4 regions of the Cronobacter muytjensii ATCC 51329 genome follow, and region 3 is predicted to be linked to each of the others. Evidence: predicted binding sites of a transcription regulator. Region 3 holds the regulator's gene; each other region holds the start of a gene.
The links. The regulator Fur, encoded in region 3, represses iron uptake genes when iron is present. The targets are predictions, from matches to a motif close to ATAATAATGAGAACNACTATCAA.

Region 1 (5,035 bases), 1.9 Mb from region 3:
CAGTGGGGCGAGGTGGCGAAAGCGCGTCACGTCGGGAGGCTGTACATCGGCGAGCCGAACGCCGAAGCCGTGGCCGCGCAGATGCCGGATCTCATTCTGGTCAGCGCCACCGGCGGCGATTCCGCGCTGGCGCTGTACGAGCAATTGTCCGCCATCGCGCCGACGCTGGTGATTAATTACGACGACAAAAGCTGGCAGCAACTCCTGACCCAGCTCGGTGAAATCACCGGTCACGAGAAACAGGCGGCCGCGCGCATCGCGCAGTTTGATAAGCAGCTCGCGCAGGCGAAAACGCACATGGCGCTGCCGCCGCAGCCGGTAAGCGCGCTGGTTTATAACCCGGCGGCGCACGGCGCGAATCTCTGGACCGCCGACTCCGCGCAGGGGAAACTGCTCGGCCAGCTCGGCTTTACGCTCGCGCCGCCGCCCGCCACGCATGGCCTGACCAGCATGGGCAAACGCCACGATATTATTCAGCTCGGCGGAGAAACGCTGGCCGGGGGGCTTAACGGCGAGACGCTGCTGCTGTTCGCTGGCGATGAAAAAGACGCCGCCGCGCTGATGCGCGATCCGCTGCTGGCCCACCTTCCTGCGGTGCAACATAAACGGGTATACGCGCTTGGCACCGAAACGTTCCGTCTCGATTATTACAGCGCCAGCCTGCTGCTCAAGAGGCTGGAAATTCTGTTTAAAGCGTAAAAAAGGGGCCGCCGGGCCCCTTTTTATTATGCCTGCGCCGGTTGCGGCGGCGTCTGGCGCAGACGTCGCAGCTCGCCGAAGAGCATCGTCAGGACGATAGCAATCACCGCGAGCCCCAGGCCCCCCGCGCTCGCGGCACTGACTGGCGAGAGCAGCGCGCCAACGCTGCCCAGCAGCGCCGCGCCGATGGCGTCGCCCGTGACGTTTTGCGCCGTCCACAGCCCGTTAATACGCCCGAGCATGTGATCCGGCGTCTGGGTCTGGATAAGCTGGTACTGGATCAGCGAGCTGATGCCGCTCAGGTAGCCGAACAGCGTCAGGCAGAAGAACGCCAGCGGCCACCAGGGCATCAGGCTGAACACGCCGACCGCCGCCAGCGCCAGCACCGAGGCGATAAGCATCGTGCGGCCGGGGTGCGGCGAATGCGCAAGCCCGCCGCTGGTAAGCGCGCCCAGCGCCGCGCCGAGCGGTACAGCAGCGTAAAGCACGCCGATTTCGCCGCTCGCCATCTGCCAGTGGTTCGCAAGCGCGGGATAAAGCACGCGCACCGCGCTCGCCATCGTCAACAGCGCGCCAGTAAGCGCGACGCCGCCGACAATCGGGCTTGCAATAAGAAAACGCAGGCCGTCCGCCAGCGCGCGCAACGGGTGCTGGCGCTGCATCTGCGGCGCGGGCAGCGCCGGGAGCGTAAGCAGCGGCAGCAGTGTAAGAAATGTGCCGAGCGCGGCCAGCGCATAGTTCCACGCCACCCCGCCCCAGGCGAGCAGCATCCCGCCGAGCAGCGGCGAAATCACCGACCCGAGCCGCACTGTGAGCATCGTGATGGCCCCCGCCTGCATCAGGTTTTCACGTCCGACGATGGCGGGCGTCGCCGCCAGCAACGCCGTCACGCCGATAGCCCCAAAAAAGCCGTCCCACACCCCGAGCAGATAGATGGCAGTGACCGAGGGCGCGGGCAGCATGGCGTTTACCCACAACCCGATAAACCCGACCCCGCAGGTGGAGCGCGCCAGCAGAATGAGTTTTTTACGCTCGTGGCGGTCGGCCAGCACGCCGCCGGTCATCAGTCCGATAAACATCGCCGCCCCCGTGAGCGTCACTGCGAGACCAACCTGAAACGTCGAGCCGGTGAGCGTCTGGATCTGTACCGGTACCGCCACGCCGAGCAGGCCGAGACCGAGAATGGAGATAAAACGCGCCAGAAAAACGGCGCGATAAGCAGGATGCGTTTTCAATAACGAGAGATTAAGCAGCAGCGAATGTCGGTTCATTACAGGGCCTTAACGCGAATTTTCCTTACCGGATAACGGGGCGCTCATGCTAACATAGCCAGATAAGAGTGATAATAACTATCATTATCGGTTTCAGGATGTGCGTTATGTCGGCCTCGCGCTTTTCCACCAGGATAGCTGTCCTGTTGTGTCTCTTTTTGCTGCTGCTGATGATGGTCGCCCTCAGTCTTCTGGCGGGCGCCAAATCCCTGCCCTTCTCTCTCGTGATGAACGCGCTCACCGGCCCCTGCCGCGACGCGGACTGCACCATCGTGCTTGACGCGCGTCTGCCGCGCACCCTCGCGGGCCTGGTCGCCGGGCTGTCGCTCGGGCTCGCTGGCGCGCTGATGCAAACCCTGACCCGCAATCCGCTGGCTGACCCCGGCCTGCTCGGCGTGAATTCCGGCGCCAGTTTCGCCATTGTTCTCGGCGCGGCGTTGTGGGGGGTGAGCGATCCGCTGGAGATCCTGATGCTGGCGCTGTGCGGCGCGCTGCTGGCGACGCTGGTGGTGGCCTTTACCGGCAGCGCAGGCGGCGGCCAGCTAAGCCCGGTACGCCTGACGCTTGCGGGCGTGGCGCTGGCGGCGGTGCTGGAAGGGCTGTCAAACGGCATTGCGCTGTTAAACCCGGTCGTTTATGACCAGCTACGCTTCTGGCAGGCGGGCTCGCTCGATATCCGTACGCTGGTCACCCTGAAGGCCATCGCACCGGTTGTTGTGCTGGGGGCGATTATCGCGCTGCTGCTAAGCCGCGGCCTCAACAGCCTGAGCATGGGCAGCGACACCGCCACGGCGCTCGGCAGCCGGGTGGCGCGCACGCAGGTACTCGGGCTTATCGCCATTACGCTGCTGTGCGCCAGCGCCACCGCCGTGGTCGGCCCCATCGCCTTTATCGGTCTGATGATGCCGCATCTGGCGCGCTGGCTGGTGGGCGCGGATCACCGCTGGTCGCTGCCGGTGACGCTGCTCGCCACCCCCTCGCTACTGCTGCTGGCGGATATTATTGGCCGCCTGATTGTGCCGGGCGAACTGCGGGTGTCGGTGATGAGCGCGTTTATCGGCGCGCCGGCGCTGATTTATCTGGTGCGCCAGCGGCGCGGCGGAGTGTCGCTATGAGACCCGTTTCGCCCCGCTTATGGCTGTGTTGTCTGCTCGCGCTGAGCCTGTGCGCCGGGCTTGGCGTCTGGGCGCTGACGCAGGGCGCGGTGACGCTTACCGCTTCGCAGGTCGTCGGGGCGCTGACCGGCCATGCGCCGCGCAACGTCTCGCTTATTGTGACCGAATGGCGCCTGCCGCGCGTGACAATGGCGCTGCTGCTGGGCGCGGCGCTCGGCGTGAGCGGCGCGATTTTTCAGTCGCTGATGCGCAACCCCTTAGGCAGCCCCGACGTGATGGGCTTCAATACCGGCGCCTGGAGCGGCGTGCTGGTGGCGATGGTGCTGGCGGGCCAGCATCAGACGGCCATCGCGTTTTCCGCCGTCGCGGGCGGCATGGCAACCGCGTTTATCGTCTGGCTGCTCGCCTGGCGTAACGGCATTGATACCTTCCGCCTGATTATTATCGGCATCGGCGTGCGCGCGATGCTGGTGGCGTTTAATACCTGGCTTTTGTTGCAGGCGTCGCTTGAGACGGCGCTCTCGGCGGGCCTGTGGAACGCCGGTTCTCTGAATGGCATCACCTGGGGAAAAACCGTCCCCGCCGCCCCGCTGCTGCTGCTCACGCTGTTCGCGAGCGCGCTGCTGGTGCGCCGGATGCGGCTTTTAGAGATGGGTGATGACAGCGCCTGCGCGCTCGGGGTGTCGGTGGAGCGCTCGCGCCTGCTGCTGATGCTGACCGGCGTGATACTGACGGCAGGCGCGACGGCGATGGCCGGGCCGATCTCATTTATCGCGCTGGTGGCGCCGCATATCGCCCGCCGCGTCAGCGGCACCGCGCGTTTCGGACTCACCCAGGCGGCGCTGTGCGGCGCGCTGCTGCTGCTGGGCGCCGATCTCTGCGCGCAGTATCTGTTTAAACCGTACCAGTTGCCGGTGGGAACCGTCACCGTCTGTCTGGGCGGGATTTACCTCATCGCCTTGTTGATACAGGAGTCACGCAAGAGATGACCACGACGTCGCGCTTAACCGGTGAAGCGCTCACCCTCGGATATGGCGATTTCCGCGTGGCGGAAGGGCTGAACGTGGCCATTCCCGACGGAAAATTCACCGCGATTATTGGCCCGAACGGCTGCGGCAAATCAACGCTGCTGCGTACGCTGAGCCGTCTGATGAAGCCTGTCGCCGGGCAGGTGCGCCTTGACGGCGACGCTATCCAGCGTTTCGCCACCAAAGAGGTGGCAAGACGTATCGGCCTGCTGTCGCAGAACGCCAGCGCGCCGGGGGATATCACCGTTCAGGAGCTGGTGGCGCGCGGTCGCTATCCGCATCAGCCGCTGTTTACCCGCTGGCGCGAAGAGGACGAGCGCGCGGTGCAACGCGCAATGGCCGCAACCGGCGTAACCGCGCTTGCCGACCAGAGCGTCGATACGCTCTCCGGCGGGCAGCGCCAGCGCGCGTGGATTGCGATGGTGCTGGCGCAGGAGACATCGATTCTGCTGCTAGACGAGCCGACCACCTGGCTTGATATCAGCCATCAGATAGAGTTGCTGGAGCTGCTGAGCGCGCTGAACCGCGAGCAAGGGTATACGCTTGCCGCAGTGCTGCATGACCTGAACCAGGCGTGCCGTTACGCAAACCACCTGATTGCGCTGCGGGACGGAAAAATCGTGGCGGAAGGCGCGCCGAAGGAGATAGTGACGCCAACGCTTATCGAAGCGATTTACGGGCTGCGCTGCATGATTATTGACGATCCGGTGGCCGGAACGCCGCTGGTGGTGCCGCTCGGGCGGCGGTGAGGCGGGGATAGTGGGTGTGCCCAGGTAAACGGTGGGCGCGACGCTTACCTACCCCCACAAAAACCGTCGCGCCTTGTCGCTCCAGAGCGGGTAAGCGAAACGCCACCCGCCCTTCATCACCCGCGCAAACGGCTAAACGGTGGGCGCGCGGCGCTTACCCACCCTGCCAAACT
Region 2 (5,035 bases), 600 kb from region 3:
ATCGGCTGGCAGGTTTGCCAGGAACTCGCGGGCGTCGAGCGCATTTACGCCATGCGTAAAAAGGCGGTCGGTCTGCTGGGCAATGCAAAAGGGCTCGCCAAGCCGATTCCTTTTGCCGAGGATACCTGCGTGCCGCCGGAGCATCTGGCTGATTACATCGCCGAGTTCCGCGCGCTGCTGGATAGCCACGGCCTGAGCTATGGCATGTTCGGCCACGTTGACGCGGGCGTGCTGCACGTACGCCCGGCGCTGGATATGTGCGATCCGCAGCAGGAGATGCTCATGAAGCGCATCTCCGATGACGTCGTCGCGCTCACTGCCCGCTATGGTGGGCTACTGTGGGGCGAACACGGCAAAGGTTTTCGCGCCGAATACAGCCCGGCGTTTTTTGGCGACACGTTGTATGACGAGCTGCGGCGCATCAAGGCGGCATTCGATCCGGATAACCGGCTGAACCCCGGTAAAATCTGCGCGCCGTATGGCCTGGACGCGCCGATGATGAAAGTGGACGCGGTGAAGCGCGGCACGTTCGACCGGCAGATCCCGCTTGCGGTACGCACTTCCTGGCGCGGCGCGATGGAGTGCAACGGCAACGGCCTGTGCTTTAACTTCGACGTGAAAAGCCCGATGTGTCCGTCGATGAAAATCACCAGTAACCGTATTCATTCGCCGAAAGGGCGCGCTACGCTTGTGCGCGAATGGCTGCGGCTGCTCTCGGATCGCGGCCTCGACCCGCTACAGCTTGAGAAAGCGCTGCCGCAAAAGCGCGCGAGCCTGCGCTCACTGATTGAGCGCACCCGCAACAGCTGGCACGCGGGGCGGGGCGAGTACGATTTTTCGCACGAGGTCAAAGAGGCGATGAGCGGCTGCCTCGCCTGTAAAGCCTGCTCCACCCAGTGCCCGATCAAAATCGACGTGCCGGAATTCCGCTCGCGCTTTTTGCAGCTCTACCACACGCGTTATCTGCGTCCGATGCGCGATCATCTGATAGCGACCGTCGAGAGCTACGCGCCGCTGATGGCCCGCGCGCCGAAAACGTTTAACTTCTTCATGAGCCAGCCGTGGGTGCGCACGCTTTCCGAGCGCCATATCGGCATGGTCGATTTGCCGTTGCTCTCGACGCCAACGCTCCAGCAGCAGCTGGTGGGGCATCGCAGCGCCGGGATGACGCTTGAAGAGCTGGAGCGGCTGCCGGAGGCGGACAAAGCCCGCACGGTGCTGGTGGTGCAGGATCCGTTCACCAGCTATTACGACGCGCAGGTGGTGGCTGATTTTGTTCGATTGTGCGAAAAGCTCGGCTTCCAGCCGGTCGTGCTGCCGTTTTCACCTAACGGTAAAGCGCAGCACATCAAAGGTTTTCTCCAGCGCTTCGCGAAAACCGCGCGTAAAACGGCCGATTTCTTAAACCGCGTGGCGGCGCTTGGAATGCCGCTGGTGGGCGTCGACCCGGCGCTGGTGCTCTGTTATCGCGATGAATATAAGCAGACGCTTGGCGCGGAGCGCGGCGATTTTCACGTGCAGCTGGTGCATGAGTGGCTCACCACGGCGCTGGCGGCGCGTCCGGCTGCGCCGGTTGCTGGCGAGCCGTGGTATCTCTTCGGCCACTGCACCGAAGTGACCGCGTTGCCAGCCACTGCCGGACAGTGGGCGGCGATTTTCGCGAAGTTCGGTGCGAAACTTGAAGGCGTGAATGTCGGCTGCTGCGGGATGGCGGGCACTTACGGGCATGAGGTGAACAACCATAAGAATTCGCTCGGCATCTATGAGCTCTCCTGGCATCAGGCGATGCAGCGGCTGCCGCGCGCCCGCTGCCTTGCGACCGGCTATTCGTGCCGCAGCCAGGTAAAACGTATCGAGGGCAGCGGCGTGCGCCACCCGCTCCAGGCGCTGCTGGGGATGATTGTATGATCTGGCGGCGCACCGCCACGCTTGAGGCGCTGAACGCCATGGGCGCCAATAACATGGTCGGGCTGCTGGATATCCGCTTCACCCGGCTTGATGACGCGGAGCTTGAAGCCACCATGCCGGTGGACAGCCGTACCCACCAGCCATTCGGCCTGCTGCACGGCGGTGCGTCAGTGGTGCTGGCGGAAACGCTCGGTTCGGTAGCGGGCTACCTCTGCTGCGAGGGCGAGCAAAACGTTGTCGGGCTTGAGGTCAACGCTAATCATCTTCGCAGCGTGCGTAGCGGCCGCGTGCGCGGCGTCTGCCGCGCGGTGCATGTCGGGCGTCGTCATCAGGTGTGGCAGATAGAAATCTTTGACGAGCAGAACCGGCTCTGCTGTTCATCACGGCTCACCACGGCAGTGGTGTAATGATCTCCTGACCCGGCGCTCGCCGGGTTTTCTTTCTCCTTATTACCAGCCATAACCGCCCTTTACGCAAACCGCCTCTCCACAGGGGCGCTATTATATAAATAGGTATAAACGATACATCTTTTGTTGCGGCGCTATCGTCACGTGTTAATTTCTGCGTTTCGTTTAATAAGACATTGATAAAAAACATTTTTCAGGCGTCATTTTTGCCTGCTGCAGGCTCTCAGGGAGGGTCTATGCTTAATAAAAGTGTTCAAAAAGTGCCTTTAACGGGAATACCCCTGATCCGCAGAGGTTGAAGTGATAATTATTATCACTAACATAGCGTTATCGCCTGACAGGCAATCACTCCAGGAGGCAGACCTATGGAATCACAAGCAGGTACGTTCAACCCCGCAGAGTTCAGCTGGCAGGGCCTGACGATGACGCCAGACGCGGCGAAACATATTCGCGACTTAATGGCGCAGAAACCGGGTCTGCTGGGGGTGCGTCTTAGCGTGAAACAGAGCGGCTGCGCCGGGTTTGGCTATGTGCTGGACACGGTCAGCGATCCTAAAGACGACGATCTTGTTTTTGAGGCGGAAGGCGCGCGCCTGTACGTTCCGCTTCAGGCGATGCCGTTTATCGACGGCACCGAAGTGGATTACGTGCGCGAAGGCTTAAACCAGATTTTTAAATTCAATAACCCTAAAGCGCAGCACGCGTGCGGCTGCGGTGAAAGTTTTGGGGTCCAGGCGGAGTAATTATGTCCCGTAACAGTGAAGCAACTGACGATGTCAACACCTGGAGCGGCCCCCTGAACTATAAAGAGGGCTTTTTTACCCGGCTTCAGACCGATGAACTGGCGCACGGCATCAACGAAGAGGTAGTGCGCGCCATTTCCGCTAAACGCAACGAGCCTGAGTGGATGCTTGAGTTTCGCCTGAACGCCTACCGCGCCTGGCTTGAGATGGAAGAGCCCCACTGGCTGCATGCGCATTACGACAAGCTCAATTATCAGGATTACAGCTATTATTCCGCGCCGTCCTGCGGTCATTGCGACGATGCCTGCGCGTCCCAGCCGGGCGCCGTTCAGCAGCCGGGCGGCAACAGCAATAGCTACCTGACACAGGAAGTGGAAGAGGCGTTTAACCAGCTCGGCGTACCGGTACGCGAAGGCCGTGAAGTGGCGGTGGACGCAATTTTTGACTCCGTTTCCGTTGCCACAACTTACCGCGACAAACTGGCGGAGCAGGGGATTATCTTCTGTTCCTTCGGCGAGGCTATCCACGATCATCCGGAGCTGGTGAAGAAATACATCGGCACCGTCGTGCCCTCGAACGATAACTTCTTCGCCGCGCTGAATGCTGCGGTCGCCTCCGACGGCACCTTTATCTATGTGCCGAAGGGTGTGCGCTGCCCGATGGAGCTTTCCACCTATTTCCGCATCAACGCGGAAAAAACCGGCCAGTTCGAGCGCACCATCCTGGTGGCGGATGAAGGCAGCTACGTAAGCTATATCGAAGGCTGCTCGGCGCCGGTGCGCGACAGCTACCAGCTGCACGCGGCGGTGGTGGAAGTCATCATCCATAAAGATGCCGAAGTGAAATACTCCACGGTGCAGAACTGGTTCCCTGGCGACAACAACACCGGCGGCATTCTCAACTTCGTTACCAAGCGCGCGCTGTGCGAAGGCGAAAACAGCAAGATGTCCTGGACTCAGTCGGAAACCGGCTCGGCGATCACCTGGAAATACCCGAGCGTCATCCTGCGCGGCGACAACTCCATCGGCGAGTTCTACTCGGTGGCGCTGACCAGCGGCCATCAGCAGGCCGATACCGGCACCAAGATGATCCACATCGGCAAAAACACGAAATCGACGATTATCTCGAAGGGCATTTCGGCCGGTCAGAGCCAGAACAGCTATCGCGGGCTTGTGAAAATCATGCCGACCGCCACTAACGCCCGTAACTTTACGCAGTGCGACTCAATGCTGATAGGCCCGGACTGCGGCGCGCATACATTCCCGTATGTCGAGTGCCGCAACAACAGCGCCCAGCTTGAACATGAGGCGACGACCTCGCGCATCGGTGAAGATCAACTGTTCTACTGCTTACAGCGCGGGATCAGCGAAGAAGACGCTATCTCTATGATTGTTAACGGCTTCTGTAAGGATGTCTTCTCAGAGCTGCCGCTGGAATTCGCGGTCGAAGCGCAAAAATTATTAGCCATTAGCCTTGAGCACAGCGTCGGCTAAGGCGAGAAAAAGGATAAGACATGTTAAGCATTAAAGATTTACAGGTCAGCGTGGAAGAGAAGGCTATCCTGCGCGGTTTAAACCTTGAAGTAAAACCAGGGGAAGTGCACGCCATTATGGGGCCGAACGGCTCCGGGAAAAGTACGCTCTCCGCGACGCTCGCCGGGCGTGAGGATTATGAAATCACCGGCGGCGAAGTGCAGTTTAAAGGTAAAGATCTGCTGGCGCTGTCGCCGGAAGAGCGCGCGGGCGAAGGCATCTTTATGGCGTTCCAGTATCCGGTGGAGATCCCGGGCGTCAGCAACCAGTTCTTTCTGCAAACCGCGCTGAACGCCGTGCGCGAATACCGTGGCCAGGAGGAGCTTGACCGCTTCGACTTCCAGGATCTGATGGAAGAGAAAATTAAGCTGCTGCAAATGCCTGAAGATCTGCTGACCCGTTCGGTAAACGTCGGCTTCTCCGGCGGTGAGAAAAAGCGTAACGA
Region 3 (5,035 bases):
ATTTGCGGCCTGTATTCGTGTTCGTGATAACCCAGTACGGCGTGCCCGGCACGTGGCGGGGTTTCGTCTGGTTGCCACTTTGCAGCAGCGTTTGCTCGTCGCCGGCGAAATAGACGCGGGTGCGACCATGTAACGATTCGGTAGCTTCGGCAAAAGCGTCTGCATCCAGTGAATAGAGTGTAGACAGCACCAGCATAAAACGATTGACCGCGCGTTTTTGTTCGGCGTATTCATCCGAAAGAAGCAGCTCACGCATGGCGCGAACGCGATCGCGCGCCGGGTTGGCCGGTTTGTCAGCGGCGGGCGCGACGGTGGCTGGGATCTCTGCTTTGGCTGGTGTAGCGGCGATCTGCGTGGAGGCGGAAAATTTCAACATGCGCCGTAAAATGTCGGACGCGCTTTCGCCAATATGCAGGGTGTGGCTGGCAATGTAGCGATACAGCTCGTCATCAACTTCAATCGTTTTCATCTTAATCCAGTGCGATTTCTTTTCTGAATACAAGTCATTGGGATTATAGAGTTAAAACCCAACAGCGGATAGCGTCAAACCAGGAAGGCCGCAAAAGTCGGAATTAACTGGAACCTTGCAGCCGGGCGGCAGAATGGTCAACATGATAACCTAACCTGTCAGTCGCCAAAAAAGAACTTTGCCATGAAATTAAATACCCGCACGCAATCTGCGCAACAACCGACTCAAAATACACCGATTGTGTTAATTCACGGGCTGTTTGGCAGCCTGGACAATCTCGGCGTGCTGGCCCGCGACCTGGTGCAGGATAACAATATTGTGCAGGTCGATTTGCGTAACCACGGGCTTTCTGAGCGTAGCGAGACGATGGATTACCCGGCGATGGCGCAGGACATTCTCGATACGCTGGATGCGCTGGGGCTGGAGAAAGTGATTCTTATCGGGCATTCGATGGGCGGCAAAGCGGCGATGGCGGTAACGGCGCTGGCGCCAGATCGCATTGAAAAGCTGGTGGCTATCGATATCGCGCCAGTGGATTATCAGGTCCGCCGCCACGACGACATTTTCGCGGCGGTCAACGCGGTGAGCGATGCGGGCGCGACAACACGCCAGCAGGCGGCGGATATCATGCGCCAGTATATCGCGGAAGAAGGCGTGATTCAGTTTCTGCTGAAGTCGTTTGTCGATGGCGTCTGGCGCTTCAATGTGCCGGTGCTGTGGAATCAATACGCCCATATTGTCGGCTGGGAACCCCTCCCCGCCTGGCGCGGCCCGGCGCTGTTTATCCGTGGCGGCGCGTCGCCTTATGTGGAAGAAGCGCACCGCGAAGCGCTGCTGGCGCAATTCCCGCAGGCCCGCGCGCACGTTATCGCGGGCGCGGGTCACTGGGTGCATGCCGAAAAGCCGCAGGCGGTGCTGCGCGCTATCCGGCGTTTTCTGGAAACTGATTAAAAACAGACCGACCGGCGCCGTCGCGCGCCGGATGCGTTGGCGCGCTTCGCTGCCTGATGTATGATGGCGCGCTGAAATACCGCCGGGCCCGCCCCGGCAGCCTGTTTCCCCTGTCTATACTCATACCATGGCAAAAGAACAAACGGACCGCACAACGCTCGATCTTTTCGCGGATGAACGCCGTCCGGGCAGACCGAAAACCAATCCGCTGTCGCGCGACGAACAGCTGCGCATCAATAAGCGCAACCAGCTTAAGCGTGACAAAGTTCGCGGGCTTAAGCGCGTGGAATTGAAGCTGAACGCCGATGCGGTGGACGCGCTGAACCATCTGGCTCAGGCGCGTAATATCAGCCGCAGCGAGCTGATAGAAGCTATGCTCCTCGCTCAGCTGAAAGCCTTGCAGGAGTAAGGTCTGGTCTGAATTTTACCCAAAAGGACGGGGCAATGTAGCAGAGAGTGCACCCGGCGCCTGATACCGTTTCCGCACCTTCACCTGTTCTGCTATGATTGCCCTATCTGTGGGCGTTATGCCAGCACCATCACATTTAGATTCAAGAGGTTATTCTTCTTATGGCAATCGTAGGCATCTTTTTCGGCAGCGACACCGGCAATACCGAAAATATCGCGAAAATTATCCAGAAACAGCTCGGGAAAGACGTTGCTGAAGTGCATGACATTGCTAAAAGCAGCAAAGAGGATCTGGAAGCGTTCGATATTCTTCTGCTTGGCATCCCGACCTGGTACTACGGCGAAGCGCAGTGCGACTGGGACGACTTTTTCCCGACGCTGGAAGAAATTGACTTCAACGGTAAACTGGTCGCGCTGTTCGGCTGCGGCGACCAGGAAGATTACGCAGAATACTTCTGCGACGCGCTGGGCACCATTCGCGATATTATCGAGCCGCGCGGCGCGACCATTGTTGGCCACTGGCCGACGGCGGGTTATCACTTCGAAGCGTCCAAAGGTCTCGCAGACGACGATCACTTTGTCGGCCTCGCAATTGATGAAGATCGCCAGCCGGAGCTGACGGCGGAACGCGTTGAAAAATGGGTGAAACAGGTCTCCGAAGAGCTGCACCTGCAGGAAATCATCAACGCCTGATGATAAACGGCGCGGGCGACCGTCCGCGCCGGTTGATAGATAAAAGCAATGAAAATAATTGCTACAAATTTTTAACTTTCCCTCACTACGCTGTACAATGGCATCCTTAATTATCAGGCCTCCCCGTGCAAAACGCTGGCGGGTCCACGATTTTTAAGCTCTTTTTTGCCGGACGCTTGCGGTTTTCATTTAGGCATGTCAGTTCTATAATGAGACGCATTCATCTTCGGCGTATCCGATGTATCGCTCCCTTCTGGGGCGAGTCGTTAAGCAACAGGACAGATTCCGCATGACTGACAACAATACCGCATTAAAGAAGGCCGGCCTGAAAGTCACGCTTCCTCGATTAAAAATCCTCGAAGTGCTGCAGGAACCGGTCAATCATCATGTCAGTGCGGAAGACCTCTATAAGCGTCTGATTGACATGGGTGAAGAGATTGGCCTTGCCACGGTCTATCGTGTACTGAACCAGTTCGACGATGCCGGCATCGTCACCCGTCACAACTTCGAAGGCGGTAAATCCGTTTTCGAGCTGACGCAACAGCATCATCACGATCACCTGATCTGTCTCGATTGCGGCAAAGTGATCGAATTCAGCGATGACTCTATTGAAGCCCGTCAGCGTGAAATCGCGACACGTCACGGCATCCGCCTGACCAACCACAGCCTCTATCTGTATGGTCACTGTGCCGATGGCGACTGCCGCGAGAATGAACACGCGCACGAGGTCGGCGAGAAGTAACGCTTGCCATAACGCCTGATCCAAAGCCGACGTTTGTCGGCTTTTTTATTGTCTGAAAACCAGACGCTGAAAATACACATGTATCATTTTGGATTAATAACACAGAGATGTGTATTTTAATACAGCGCACAATGCTTAATTAAACCACATATATTTTATTAAATATAAATTCAGAAAAGATAAATATCTTTATCGGTCAAGCGGTTAGCCAACGAAAGATTGCCGTTGTTCATTCCCTCTTCTCTGCCCCTTATTGCAGCAATAAAAAAGCATCCATTAAGATACAGCAACGACATAAATTTATTTTAAACAAGGTAACCAATATGGTATTACCCTCTAAACCTCTTGCTGAGATTTACCGCATTGCCGATATTTTCAATAGCTACGGCAACTGGTCTCGTGCGGAAAAAAATACGCTTATCCCGTTGCGAGACGGGGAAATTTGCATCATTCGCGGCGGTCAGTTTTCTCTGATGCGCCAGAGTGACCGCCTGTTGCTGGAAAAATGCAGCGCCCCTTCGGTTCTGGGCCTGGCGCGGAATTTAGGTAAATCCCAATTCATAAAATTACAGGCTGATTCAGAATGTCATTATCAGTTAATTCCTTTTGATTATTTCATGCAGGAAATCGAAAAAAATCATTGCCAGTTACATCTTCTTATTTTGTCCTCATGGATAATTAATATGCTTTGCTATCGGGAAGAAATTATGCTGGGCAGAAACAGCTACAGTATGATTAAAGCCAATATCGATTGTCTGGCGTCGATGGATGAGTTTATGCGTAACCGGATTAACGTCGCCGATTATATTGTTAAAAAAACAAATCTTTCCCGCAGTATGGTAATGAAAACCTTGTCCCAGCTACGCAGCGCGAAACATATTGAAATCAGCAAAGGCAAACTGCTTGCCGTTCACCATCTGCCAGAGGCGCTGTAAGACACCGCTTTAACACACGTAAAAGCCAGCCCGGAGGCTGGCTTTTTTAAAAAGCGCGTTACGGCTGTACGCGCTCCGTCCGGCTGTGGCGTTTGCCATCCACGCTTACGCTGCGTACCTGCACCTCGCCCGTCACGCGCGGCGGTTGCGCGGCGTCATAAGGCTGCCAGCGCGCGCCGCCATCAGTGGAATACTCCATCGTCACGCCAGGCAGGCTGATGTTCATCTGCAATACCCCTGCTTTCACGCGTGCGCCCGGCACCGGCAGACGGAACTGCACGCCCGCTTTCTCAAGTTTCGGCAGTTCGCGACGGCCAAGCAGGTTCGCAAAACGCGTCCAGTCCCGTTGTAGCGCCTGCATATCGACCTGATGCGTTTCGCCGCCCTTATACTCGCGCCCCGCCTGATAATCCTGCTCCCATGCGGCACGGTGCCAGGCGCGCTCCGCTACGGCCAGCAGACGCGGATACATCATGTACTCCATCTGCTTATCGGTACGCACCACTTCGCTCCAGAGCTGTGCCGAGAGCCCATAAGCGCCAGGCCAGGGTTTATCGGATTTAGCGCTGAACGCGTTGCCGTCGCGATCGACCGACGTCTCGGCGTTTTGCGGCAGGTTATCCGGCGCGAAACTGAAAATTTTACGCTCGTCGCTAAAGCGCGTGCCCCAGTAGTAGCCGCTCTCCGCCGGATTCACTTCGTTCGGGAAATCGAGATAGACGTAATCAGGGTTAGAGACCACAACGCGAAAGCCTTTGTTGGCCCAGTCGTTGACGCTGTCAAAACCGCCCCAGTAGAGGGTGTCCCAGAAGTTGACGTTGACATGTGAGGTGGCAA
Region 4 (5,035 bases), 2.0 Mb from region 3:
GGTGGCGGGTAAATGCAAAAACGAGCAGGACATTGTCGAGCGCGGCATGAAAATCATCGCTGATTTCGAGCTTAGCGCGCTGCTGGTGACCCGCTCCGAACAGGGCATGACGCTGTTGCAGCCGGGTAAAGCGCCGTTCCACCTGCCGACGCAGGCGCAGGAAGTTTATGATGTCACCGGCGCGGGCGATACCGTGATCGGCGTGCTGGCGGCGACGCTGGCGTCCGGCAATTCGCTCGAAGAAGCCTGCTTCTTCGCGAATGCGGCGGCGGGCGTGGTGGTTGGCAAGCTCGGCACCTCGACCGTGTCGCCGGTAGAACTGGAAAACGCGGTGCGTGGTCGTTCAGAAACCGGCTTTGGCGTGATGAGTGAAGCGGCGCTGAAAGACGCTGTGCTGGCGGCCCGCAAGCGCGGCGAAAAGGTGGTGATGACCAACGGCGTGTTCGACATCCTGCACGCGGGTCATGTGTCCTACCTGGCGAATGCCCGCAAGCTTGGCGACCGTCTGATTGTGGCGGTCAACAGCGACGCCTCAACGAAGCGCCTGAAAGGCGATACCCGTCCGGTGAACCCGCAGGAGCAGCGTATGACGGTGCTGGCCGCGCTGGAAGCGGTAGACTGGGTGGTGCCGTTTGAAGAGGACACGCCGCAGCGCCTGATTAGCGAAATCCTGCCCGATCTGCTGGTGAAAGGCGGCGACTATAAGCCTGAAGATATTGCGGGCAGCAAAGAGGTGTGGGCCAACGGCGGTGAGGTGATGGTGCTGAACTTCGAAGATGGCTGTTCCACCACCAATATCATCAAAAAGATCCAGAAAAACAGCTAAGGCGGTTTGGCTGGCGAACGCCCCTTGCCAGGCAGGGGGCGTTGTCACCGCGGTTAGTCCTGTTTGTCGAGGCTATCGACCGGCGGGATAGCGGGCGGCGGGGTGACGGCGGTAACCGGCGCGCTGGCGCTGCCTGCCGTTGACGCCGCAGGGTTTTCTGCCTGAGTGGAGGCCGCCGTACCGCGGGATTCCAGCGCAGCCAGACGTTGCTCCAGCGCCGTGAGTTTTTCACGCGTGCGCAGCATAACCTGCGTCTGTACGTCAAATTCCTCGCGGCTCACCAGATCCAGGCGAGACAGCTGGGCCTGCAATACTTGGCGGATTTTCTTCTCAACATCTTCCCCGATCTCACGGATCCCTTTTGGCATCGATTCATGGACCTGACGGGCGATCTGTTCAATTTTCTTCGGGTCAATCATAGCGGTTTCCCTGATCTGGTATGGTCTGAAGAGTAATTGTAATCGCTGATCGGAAGGGTATAAACCGGAAATGTTTGAATCTCATGCATTGCCGACGATTATCAATGGCGTTATAGTTATCTCGCTTATTCTCAGGGCGGGGCGAAATTCCCCACCGGCGGTAAATCAGGCTTACATGCTTTTGCGCGAAAGCGAGAGGCGAAAGGTAAACTGAAAGCCCGCGAGCGCTTCAGAGTTTCTCTGAAGGTCAGCAGATCCGGTGTAATTCCGGGGCCGACGGTTAAAGTCCGGATGGGAGAGAGTAACGATCTGCCTGGGCTTACGCCCACTCACGTTATTTTGCTTGCCGCTTGCCGGCACTCCTAAGACCGCCCTGATTCTGGTAATCCATATAATTAATGAGGTTTCTTTACCATGAATCAGACGCTTCTTTCTGCTTTTGGCACCGCTTTTGAACGCGTGGAAAACGCGATCGCCGCACTGCGCGAAGGGCGCGGGGTGATGGTGCTTGATGACGAGAACCGCGAAAACGAAGGGGACATGATTTTCGCCGCCGAAACCATGACCGTTGAGCAGATGGCGCTGACCATCCGTCACGGCAGCGGTATCGTCTGCCTGTGCCTGACCGAAGAACGCCGTAAACAGCTCGACCTGCCGATGATGGTGGAAAACAACACCAGCGCGTTCGGCACCGGCTTTACTGTCACCATCGAAGCGGCGCACGGTGTGACCACCGGCGTTTCCGCAGCCGATCGCATTACGACTATTCGCGCGGCGATTGCCGACGACGCGAAGCCGTCCGATCTGCATCGTCCGGGCCACGTCTTTCCGCTGCGCGCGCAGCCGGGCGGCGTGCTGACCCGCGGCGGCCACACCGAAGCGACCATCGATTTAGTCGCGCTGGCGGGTTTCAAACCGGCAGGCGTTCTGTGCGAGCTGACCAATGACGACGGCACGATGGCGCGCGCGCCGGAGTGCATCGCGTTTGCCCGCGAACACAATATGCCGGTAGTGACTATCGAAGATTTAGTGAGCTATCGCCAGGCGCAGGAGCGCAAAGCGAGCTGACAAAAAGCCCGGCGAGCGCCGGGCCTGAATCCATATCTGCAAAGCCCGGTTTGACCGGGCTTTTTTATTAGCCGCTCAGCCCGCTGGTTTGCAGCAGCGTCAGGCTGAACCCCATCACAGACATGCCGCACAGCACGCCGTAGCTCGGGTTGTTATGCGGATCGATCTCTTTGGCGAGCGGCATCAGCTCATCTACCGACAACGCCACCATGATCCCGGCGACCGCCGCCATAATTGCCGCCATCACTACCGGCGAGACCATCGTACCCAGAATAAGCCAGGCCAGAACGCCGCCAAGGATCTCCGCCATCCCGGAGACGCCAGCCCAGATAACCGCTTTACGGCGCGATCCCGTGGCAGCGTAGACCGGGCCCGCCACCGCCAGCCCTTCAGGAATATTGTGCAGCGCTACCGCCAGCGCGATACCGAACCCCAGCTCCAGATTATTGCTGGCGGTCACGTACGTCGCGACGCCTTCCGGAAAGTTATGCAGGCTGATGCCGAGCGTCAGCAGCAGCGCGGTGCGTCGCAGGCTGCGCGGCGAGTGGCGATGCGCGGCACGTGGATCGACGAGATCCTGTGGATGCGCATGCGGCAACAGACGATCAAGCGCAAAATACCCCAGCAGGCCGACAATAAACATGCCGTAGCCAAGCACCGGCGACATACCTTCTTCATTAAGCGCGGCAGGCAGCATTTCCATCAGGGAAATCAACAGCATAATGCCCGCGGCAAACCCCAGCGAAAAGGCCAGCAGGCGATTAGAGGGCTTCTGCCCCAGCACGCCCAGTACCGCACCGATAAACGTGGCGCCGCCCGCCAGCAGGGTCAGGATCAGAGGCACAGACATCGAACACTCCTTTTGATAATGATTATCATTAATGTTAACGAGCGGAACGGAAAAGTCGAGGCCCGTCCGTGGCTTTTACAGAACACTTACATTCAATTTTTCTGATGATCTTCATCACCCTTATCTCCGTTCTTTAAGCAGGCAATCGGCGTAAGGTAATGGCATTGATGATACCGATTCAGGGTAAAAATAATGATGCATCTCCCTCGTATGCCTGCACTTTTTCTGGGCCACGGCAGCCCGATGAACGTGCTGGAAGATAACCGTTATACCCGCGCCTGGCGCGCGCTTGGCGAAACGCTGCCGCGCCCGAACGCCATTGTCATGGTCTCGGCCCACTGGTTTACGCGCGGCACCGGCGTCACCGCGATGGAAAAGCCGCAAACTATCCACGATTTTGGCGGCTTCCCGCAGGCGCTCTATGATACCCGCTATCCTGCGCCCGGCTCACCGGCGCTGGCGCAGCGCGTGGTTGATCTTCTGGCGCCGCTGCCGGTCACGCTCGATAGTGAAGCCTGGGGTTTTGACCACGGCGCCTGGGGCGTCCTGATAAAAATGTATCCGCAGGCCGATATTCCACTGGTGCAACTGAGTATAGATAGCACTAAACCGCCGCTCTGGCACTACCAGATGGGGCGTCGTCTGGCGTCGCTGCGCGATGAAGGCGTCATGCTGGTGGCGAGCGGCAACGTGGTGCATAACCTGCGTACTGCCCGCTGGCATGGCGAAGGCGAGCCGTATCCGTGGGCAGAATCTTTCAATAACTTTGTAAAAGATAACCTGATGTGGCGCGGCGATGATGCTGCACACCCGCTGGTCAACTATCTGGCTCACCCCGGCGGTAGCCTGGCAAACCCCACGCCGGAGCATTTCCTGCCGCTGCTGTACGCGCTCGGCGCATGGAACGGCGACGAGCCGGTAACGATACCGGTCGATGGCCTGGAAATGGCGTCGTTAAGTATGCTGTCGGTGCAGGTGGGGTAAGCATGGCGCGCAAGCGCGCCATCGGTGTTATTCCACAAACAGATGCGGATAAAAGCGCGACAGATCCTGAGTTATCAGTGCCTTGTCTTCGCGAATGCCGATCCCGGCAGGCTGGTCGTTGATAAGCCAGCTGCCAATCAGCGTATAGCTGTCGCCGAATTTCGGCAACGGGTGGAACTGCTGGACGATGGTGCCTTCCTCGCCGTAAGGGCCGTCCACCTGCGCGACGGTCTGGCCGTTTTCAATGATGGAAACGTTCGCGCCTTCGCGGGAGAAAAAGGGTTTCACCACATATTTTTCCATCGGCGGTGGATTGTCTTCGCTAAAGTACGCCGGCAGCAGGTTAGGGTGATTCGGGTAGAGCTCCCAGAGCATCGGCAGTAGCGCTTTGTTAGAGATAATGCTCTTCCAGGCGGGCTCCAGCCAGCGCACGCCCGCGTCTTCCAGCTTGGTGGAAAACGTCTCGCGCAGCATGTATTCCCACGGATAGAGCTTAAACAGATTGCTGATCACCTGATCCTGCAGATCGGTAAACTGGCCCTTTTCGCCAAGCCCGATATCTTCGATAAACAGAAAATCGTTCTCGATCCCGGCTTCGCTGGCGCAATCCTGCAGATATTGCACCGTGCCGCGATCTTCCACGGTATCGCGACAGCAGGCGAGATGCAGGCGGTTAAAGCCATACTGCGCTTTGAGTTCGGCGAAGCGCTCAATGATCTTTTCCTGCAGGCTGTTGAACTGATCGCTGCCCTGCGGGAGATTGCCGGCGCGCAACTGATCTTCCAGCCAGATCCACTGAAAGAATGCCGCTTCATACAGCGAGGTTGGCGTGTCGGCGTTGTTTTCGAGCAGTTTCGGCTCGCCGCGTCCGTCCCAGGCGAGATCGAG

Region 1: a site for Fur is predicted at 2,033-2,055, ahead of fepD (Fe(3+)-siderophore ABC transporter permease). Genes of this name have one in related genera too.
Region 2: a site for Fur is predicted at 2,616-2,638, ahead of sufA (Fe-S cluster assembly scaffold SufA). Genes of this name have one in related genera too.
Region 4: a site for Fur is predicted at 3,176-3,198, ahead of zupT (zinc transporter ZupT). Genes of this name have one in related genera too.

The regions. Positions count from the first base shown of each region.
Region 1 is NZ_CP012268.1:837,904-842,938, reverse strand. Features, by position in the region: gene fepB (Fe2+-enterobactin ABC transporter substrate-binding protein) at 1-699, shown strand, start outside; gene entS (enterobactin transporter EntS) at 726-1,970, opposite strand; gene fepD (Fe(3+)-siderophore ABC transporter permease) at 2,078-3,085, shown strand; gene fepG (iron-enterobactin ABC transporter permease) at 3,082-4,074, shown strand; gene fepC (iron-enterobactin ABC transporter ATP-binding protein) at 4,071-4,862, shown strand.
Region 2 is NZ_CP012268.1:2,139,791-2,144,825, reverse strand. Features, by position in the region: gene ydiJ (D-2-hydroxyglutarate dehydrogenase YdiJ) at 1-1,908, shown strand, start outside; gene menI (1,4-dihydroxy-2-naphthoyl-CoA hydrolase) at 1,905-2,315, shown strand; gene sufA (Fe-S cluster assembly scaffold SufA) at 2,681-3,058, shown strand; gene sufB (Fe-S cluster assembly protein SufB) at 3,061-4,551, shown strand; gene sufC (Fe-S cluster assembly ATPase SufC) at 4,572-5,035, shown strand, end outside.
Region 3 is NZ_CP012268.1:2,735,167-2,740,201, forward strand. Features, by position in the region: gene seqA (replication initiation negative regulator SeqA) at 1-469, opposite strand, end outside; gene ybfF (esterase) at 653-1,420, shown strand; gene ybfE (LexA regulated protein) at 1,548-1,829, shown strand; gene fldA (flavodoxin FldA) at 1,991-2,521, shown strand; gene fur (ferric iron uptake transcriptional regulator) at 2,811-3,263, shown strand; gene AFK63_RS12675 (helix-turn-helix domain-containing protein) at 3,587-4,198, shown strand; gene AFK63_RS12680 (beta-N-acetylhexosaminidase) at 4,257-5,035, opposite strand, start outside.
Region 4 is NZ_CP012268.1:398,597-403,631, forward strand. Features, by position in the region: gene hldE (bifunctional D-glycero-beta-D-manno-heptose-7-phosphate kinase/D-glycero-beta-D-manno-heptose 1-phosphate adenylyltransferase HldE) at 1-826, shown strand, start outside; gene ubiK (ubiquinone biosynthesis accessory factor UbiK) at 880-1,245, opposite strand; FMN riboswitch at 1,369-1,552, shown strand; gene ribB (3,4-dihydroxy-2-butanone-4-phosphate synthase) at 1,660-2,313, shown strand; gene zupT (zinc transporter ZupT) at 2,381-3,163, opposite strand; gene ygiD (4,5-DOPA-extradiol-dioxygenase) at 3,359-4,147, shown strand; gene AFK63_RS01995 (glutathionylspermidine synthase family protein) at 4,175-5,035, opposite strand, start outside.